3 regions of the Tenacibaculum sp. IMCC1 genome follow, and region 3 is predicted to be linked to each of the others. Evidence: riboswitches for the same ligand, from Rfam matches in the RefSeq annotation. Region 3 holds a riboswitch; each other region holds the start of a gene.
The links. A riboswitch is a leader RNA that binds a small molecule or an ion and turns the genes downstream of it on or off. The one in region 3 is predicted to bind cobalamin.
Positions count from the first base shown of each region.

Region 1: another riboswitch for cobalamin. It lies ahead of ACXIHB_RS02995 (TonB-dependent receptor plug domain-containing protein); the one in region 3 lies ahead of ACXIHB_RS06685 (hypothetical protein).
Region 2: another riboswitch for cobalamin. It lies ahead of metE (5-methyltetrahydropteroyltriglutamate--homocysteine S-methyltransferase); the one in region 3 lies ahead of ACXIHB_RS06685 (hypothetical protein).

Region 1 is NZ_CM142818.1:623,597-625,840, reverse strand. It holds gene ACXIHB_RS03005 (bifunctional adenosylcobinamide kinase/adenosylcobinamide-phosphate guanylyltransferase) at 1-77, opposite strand, end outside; gene ACXIHB_RS03000 (ABC transporter substrate-binding protein) at 179-1,117, shown strand; cobalamin riboswitch at 1,127-1,321, shown strand; gene ACXIHB_RS02995 (TonB-dependent receptor plug domain-containing protein) at 1,353-2,244, shown strand, end outside.
Region 2 is NZ_CM142818.1:1,559,885-1,562,128, reverse strand. It holds gene metE (5-methyltetrahydropteroyltriglutamate--homocysteine S-methyltransferase) at 1-877, opposite strand, end outside; cobalamin riboswitch at 1,064-1,250, opposite strand; gene ACXIHB_RS07260 (DJ-1/PfpI family protein) at 1,363-2,118, opposite strand; gene ACXIHB_RS07255 (NAD(P)/FAD-dependent oxidoreductase) at 2,126-2,244, opposite strand, start outside.
Region 3 is NZ_CM142818.1:1,430,822-1,433,065, forward strand. It holds gene ACXIHB_RS06685 (hypothetical protein) at 43-1,107, opposite strand; cobalamin riboswitch at 1,203-1,400, opposite strand; gene asnB (asparagine synthase B) at 1,652-2,244, shown strand, end outside.

The DNA of each region.
Region 1 (2,244 bases), 810 kb from region 3:
TCAGATAAAGATTCGGCTAGCTTTTGAGCATAGCTACTTTTACCTGAGCGTTCACCTCCTGAGATATAATATATCATGAAATCGTATTTTATATTGACACAAAGATTGGAAAGATTTTTAATAAAAAACAAATTAAAATAGAGAACTGTTTATTTTTGCTGAACTAAAACCACGAATTATGACAGTATCTTCTTTTATGCCAGCAGTAACCCAAATGATTTATGACATGGGCTTACAGAACTATTTAAACGGAATTACTTTTGAGTGTCCAGAAGTAGCTTTACAAGAAAAAGAAGTAGCTGTTCGATATAAGTTGGAAGGAAAAGTGTTAACGAGTAAAGAAATAACGGCTATTTTTTCTAAAACCAAGGCAGAAGGAAAGACCTTGTATTATGTGGATGAACCTGTTTTGGAAAGTATCGCACCCGACATTGTTTTTACACAAGATGTATGTGATGTTTGCCAGATAGATACAGAATCTGTGGCAAAATCGGCGTATAAATTGCCTAAGGTTCCAGAATTAATATCTATTACTCCCAATTCCTTAGAAGACGTTTTTGAGAATGCGTTAACTATTGCAAAAGCTATGAAGCAGGAAGCGGTAGGAGAGGCGTATGTGAGTGGATTGAAAAAACGTATTTATGATATTGTGGATGTACAACGTGAACACAGAATCCAGTCGAAAAGTGTGATGTTGTTAGAGTGGGTTGATCCGTTGTTTAACTGTGGGCACTGGATTCCTCATCAAATAGGTTTTGCTGGAGGAATTGATTTGTTATCGCATCCATCAGGAGATAGTATTGTAATTTCTTGGGATAAAATAGTAAAATACGATCCAGAGGTATTGATTATTGCTCCTTGCGGATACGGAATTGATAGAACACTTGAAGACATGAAGTTTTTAGAAGAGAGAGAAGAATGGACGTCTTTAAGAGCGGTAAAAAATAAACAAGTATATATTGCCGACTTTGCCATGTTTACACAATCTTCTGCTGGTACTTTGGTGGAAGGAATTGAATGTTTGGCAAAAATGATTCATCCAGCTTATTATACCCTTCCAGAAAACTTACAAACAAAATTCGCAAATTATCATGATTTGATGGTTGCTAATTTATAAGAATACTATACATTTGCCGTGATTTTTGGTTTTTCTTTAATCATCTGTTAAAGAGAATTAAAAGGGAATTCGGTGCAAAACCGAAGCTGTTCCCGCAACTGTAAGCTATTAAGCTTGTAACAAATACTCAAACCACTGTTTTTTTAATGGGAAGGTATGTTACAAGACGCAAGCCAGGAGACCTGCCAATTATTATAATTTAATTAAAACTTTCGGGATAAAAGTTTAATGTATAATGAAGAAAATAACAATAATATTTATACTGTTTTTTACAACTAATCTTTTTTCTCAAAAAGATACTATAACTGTAAATAAATTAAAAGAGGTAATAGTTAACGGGAAGAGAAATGTAGAAAAAAAACGCATTGCTACAAAAGAATTAAAGATTGGAGTTAAAGAACAAACAAAAAACCCTATCAACTTAACAAACCTTCTACGATATAATAGTCCAATAGCTTTTAGAGATTATGGAAATGGAGGTGTGAGTACCGCTCGTTTTAGAGGAACATCGGCTTCAAATACGTTGGTTTTATGGAATGGTATTCCCATTAATGCTGTAGGAAGCGGACAAACAGATTTTAATTCATTATCTGCAAGCTTGAATGATAATATCATTGTTCAAAGTGGAGGAAATAGTGCTGAATATGGTTCTGGTGCCATTGGTGGTACGGTACACTTGAAAGATGAATTGTTGTTTAAAGAGCATCAAAAATTTCAATTATTTACTTCTTACGGAAGTTACAATACAACGTCTAATTTTTTTAAAAGCTCAGTAGGAACAGATAAGTGGAGTATAAAATTAGCTTCTACGTTTAATTATTCCGATAATGATTACACATATATTGATGAGCGGTATAAAGATGATTATGGAAACCTACTAACTAATGAAAATGGTAATTACAAAAACTACGGAATTAATTTTGTCATAGGTTATAAGTTTAGTCCTGTAAACTCTTTAACATTTTATTCGACTGCTTACTACGGAAATCGTTTGTTTTCTGATGGATTGCCGAACCCGTCTGCTGGAAGTGAACGAAATGAAGATTTTAATCAAAGAAACTTACTACAGTGGAAATATGCATTTTCTTCTCAGTTTAAACAAGAACTAAACTTAGCTTACCTAACGC
Region 2 (2,244 bases), 130 kb from region 3:
CTAACGATAAGATTCTATTTTTAGGAAGAGTGTTCAATACATCATCTAGCTGTTCTTCGCAACGAACTAAGTCGATATGCAATGCGTCTATAAGAAGTGTATTAGCTAAAGAAAGATTATCTTTTAAACCTTCAAAATAAGTAGTAACTATAAACTTTAGTTTAGGAAACTTTTTTCTAATCTCATTATAGATAAATTGATAGGTTTCTTTGGCTTTTTCACTCAAATCTAATGCTAAAAAAGGTTCGTCAAACTGAATCCATTCTGCACCTTGTGTTTGAAGTTCTTGGAGAATTTCAATATACACAGGGAGTAGTTTTGGGGCTAAATCTAATTTATCAAAACCTTCTTCTTTTTCTTTACCTAAAAGAAGGTAGCTAACCAAACCAATAATTACAGGCTTAGCATTAATCCCTGCTTGTTTAGCTCCGACAAACTCATTAACAATTTTGTTAGAAAATAGTTTGAATTCCTGATTTTTATAAAATTCAGGAACGATATAATGGTAATTGGTGTCAAACCATTTAGTCATTTCCATAGCAGTGATATCAAGATCATCTTTTTGATATCCTCTTGCCATAGCAAAGTAAAGGTCAAGTTCAGAATTTGAAGTTTTTAACATTACTTCATTGTAACGTTTAGGAATAGCTCCAACAGTAAGCGTCATGTCTAACACCTGATCATAATAAGAAAAATCATTACAAGGAATAAGGTCTATGCCTGCTTCTTGTTGTGTTTTCCAATTTTGTTGACAGATATTTCTTCCTGTTTCAAGAAGTTCCTGTAAACTAGTTTTGCCTGACCAATATTGCTCGCAGGCTTTTTTGAGTTCTCTGTTGCTACCAATACGCGGATAGCCAAGAATGTGCGTTTGCATTTTCTTTTAAACTTTTATAATTAAACATTAATTTTAAAAGCTCTTTTAGATGCTTCGAAATGCTAAAAACGATAAGATGTTTGAGGAAAAATAATGACATACCAAAAAAGCACAGCATTTCATAAAGAAAGTGTGCGTTAAAAATATATCATCGGTATGACCCAAAAGCTTCAAATCGCGAAAGCATTGTCAATATCCGAATAGGCAGGTCTCCTGACTTATAACAGCTTTTATCATCCTTCCCGCTTTTGGCAGTGGATATACTAGGATAAAAACTTTTGGTGTGTTACTTACAGTTGCGCGACAGTTCGTGATTTGCACACGATTCCCTATTAATCTACAGTTAAGTAAAACCTTTTCGGTTGATGAAGTATGTAAAGAACTTATCGGGGTAAATGTATGTATTATTTTTTTAGAACTGGTAATAAAAAAAAGCACCAATAAATTGATGCTTATATTTGAAAAAGAAAATTTATAATTAATGTTTATTTTTTCCAGTTTTTAAGTTGATCCAAGTATAGATAGCTTTCAACAAATTTTCTATGTTCAGTATTTGTCATAATTTCGAGAAGTTCTAACGCTGAAATATAACTTGCTAAATTTCCGTTTGAAGATAAAAACTTACCGTCTTTAACAAAAGTCACCAAGCTGTCGTTTTGCACTTTTAAATTTGGGTAGTCTTTTTGTAGTTGCTCACCGCCGCCAATCCATGTTACAATTTTATGACCATCTGCTATACCAGATTTACCAATTAAATTAGCTCCAGCACAATTACTAACAGTGTATTGGGTTTCTTGATTTTTTGTTTTTATAAAATCTACAACTTTATTATTATGTACTTGTGCATACATGTCGTAAGCACTTGGTACAAACAAAGCCGTTAGTTTAGGACAGTTTTCAAAAGTATAGTCAGGAACAAAATGCATTCCTTCTTCAGTAGTAATGGGTTTAGCTGTTTCAGCAATAGCTACTACATTAAAAAGTTGTTTGCCATCTTTATCTGCTTTTCCAAATACATCTGACGTTGCTATAACTTCTCCTTGTAAAACCCCATTAAACATTAAAAGTCCAATAGTTGGTAAATTAGGATTAAATGGTTTTAGGTGTTTAGTTAGTGTGTCAGATGGAGATACAACTTGTTCAACTTCTTCTGTTTTTTTATTGGTTTTCGATTTTTCTGAATTACAACCAACAGTAATAATTGTAAAAAGTAGTATTACTACAATGCTTAAATTTTTCATGCGTATTTTATTTAGTATCTCTTTGAGTAGGTTTAATAATCATTCTAAAATATTGGTCTTTGTATATGTAATAGCCTAACCAGTTGTATAGAGTTCTTACTTTGTTTTTGAAGTTTACAAGCCCCA
Region 3 (2,244 bases):
GATTTTACAAACTTTTTTGTATTAAAAATAAATAAACAATACTTAATTTACAGAAAAATCTTCTTTAGAGAAGAAAATATCTATTGGCGAGTTACCTATTCCTTTTACAGTTTTAAAAACAGATTTATCTTCATTATATATAGTAAGTATACTTTTTTCCGTATCAAAAAAATCTTCTGCGCCTAAAACATATACTTTTTCTGTAATAGGATGCTCTCTTATAACAGTTGTAAGCATTATTCCTTCTGTAGTTGGATTAATAAATTCTTCTGCTTTTTTTGTTTCTGTGTTAAAACGGTGAATCACTCCTGTTGACACTTCTGACCAATAAACATAACTACTTGATTCACTTACAGAAAGCATACTATTCTTATACAAATTCACTCCTATTAATGTAACCGTTTCATCAATACCATAATCAGTTGTCAAACTTACAAACTTAGCATCTCCAACTCTTTTCTCAGTTCCTATCCAAATTTTATTGTTTTTATCTTTTAAGATTCCTGAAATTACATCATCAAATATTACTGTGGTTTTTATTGACTTATCTTTGATATTTAATACTTTCAACTCTTTATCGTCAGCAATCAATATGTTTTCTCCATCTACCAATACTCCTGATTTTGAAAACAATACTTTTGAAGAAACTCCATCAATTTTATCTTTAACTCCTTCACTTACATTAAAAAACGATAAATCATATGTTCTTCGTCTTCCTCTTCCACCAGTAGAAATGATTACTCCATCAGTTTCTGAGTACATGGCCAAGTACGAAGGGCTACTTACCTTAGATGTAGTCACTGTTACTTCTTCTGCAAGATCTTTTAAGTTTAATTTTGTAACAAAATTAGGTCCGTCTTGAGACACTATGAATAAACTATTTTCAAAGTTTGTAAAAGATATTGAATTTTTATTTAGAGACTCATATATATTTGGGGTAAAAACTTGACTTTCATCTAAGTGCCCTACCACTGTTTTGTCCCCCTCATAACTTAGTATAAAAGAATTATCATAAATTGGAGTTGGTTCTTGTTTCGTTGAATCACTTGAACATGAAAAAAAAACTGATATTAAACATACCAATACAATACTATAATTACGTATCATTATTATAATTAAATTTAAAGTTTCTGAAAACAAAAAAATACAAACATTATATTTCAAATGTTCTTTACTGCTTCTTCTTTTAACCCGAAAGAAAAGCAATGAATTAAATTTTGGCAGGTCTCCTGACTAACATCTTGCTACTACCTTCCCGTAAAAACAGTGGCGTAAGAAATAACAAGTATCTATAATTTTAATAGACTAAGTTTACAGTTGCGGGTACAGTTTAGGATTCTCACCTAATTCCCTTTTAATTTTCTTTACAATAAAGAAAAACCGCGGCAAATATATTTTAGTCGTAGGAAAGAAACACTAATTTTACTGTTAAAATTATACTTCCTTCTTTTTCGATAAAAGTAAACTCTCATAATTGTTATAAGAATAATTAAAAAGTAGAATAATAATAGCTTAAAACGCAAATTAAAGTTAATTAAAATATGTTTTTCAACTTTTAAAGTTACAATATATAACCAAAAAAAGCATAATTGTTTAAAAATAAAAACATCATTCAGTTATTTGCATTATAATAAACAATAAAATTAAAATTATGTGTGGAATTGTATGTGCGTTTGATTTAAAACAATCTTCAGATAAATTAAGACCTCAATTATTAGAAATGGCTAAGAAAGTTCGCCATAGAGGTCCAGACTGGAGTGGAATTTATAGCGATGAAAAAACAATTATGGCACATGAGCGACTAGCAATTGTTGATCCTGCCTCTGGACAACAACCTCTATTTAGCCATGACCGTAGATTTGTCTTAGCTGCTAATGGAGAAATATATAATCATAAAGAAATAAGAAAACAACTTAAGGAACAACATGAGTTTTTAACTAAATCTGATTGTGAGGTTATCTTAGCTTTATACAAAGAAAAGGGAGTTGAGTTTTTAGATGATTTAAACGGGATTTTTGGTTTTGCTGTGTACGATTCAATTACAGATGAATATTTAGTAGCTCGTGACCATATGGGAATTATCCCTTTATACATGGGATGGGATAAACACGGAACTTTTTATGTGGCCTCTGAGTTAAAAGCGCTAGAAGGAGTTTGTAACAAAATCGAAATTTTTCCTCCAGGACACTATTATACGCGTGAAGACGGATTACAAAAATGGTATTCTCGTGATTGGATGGAATA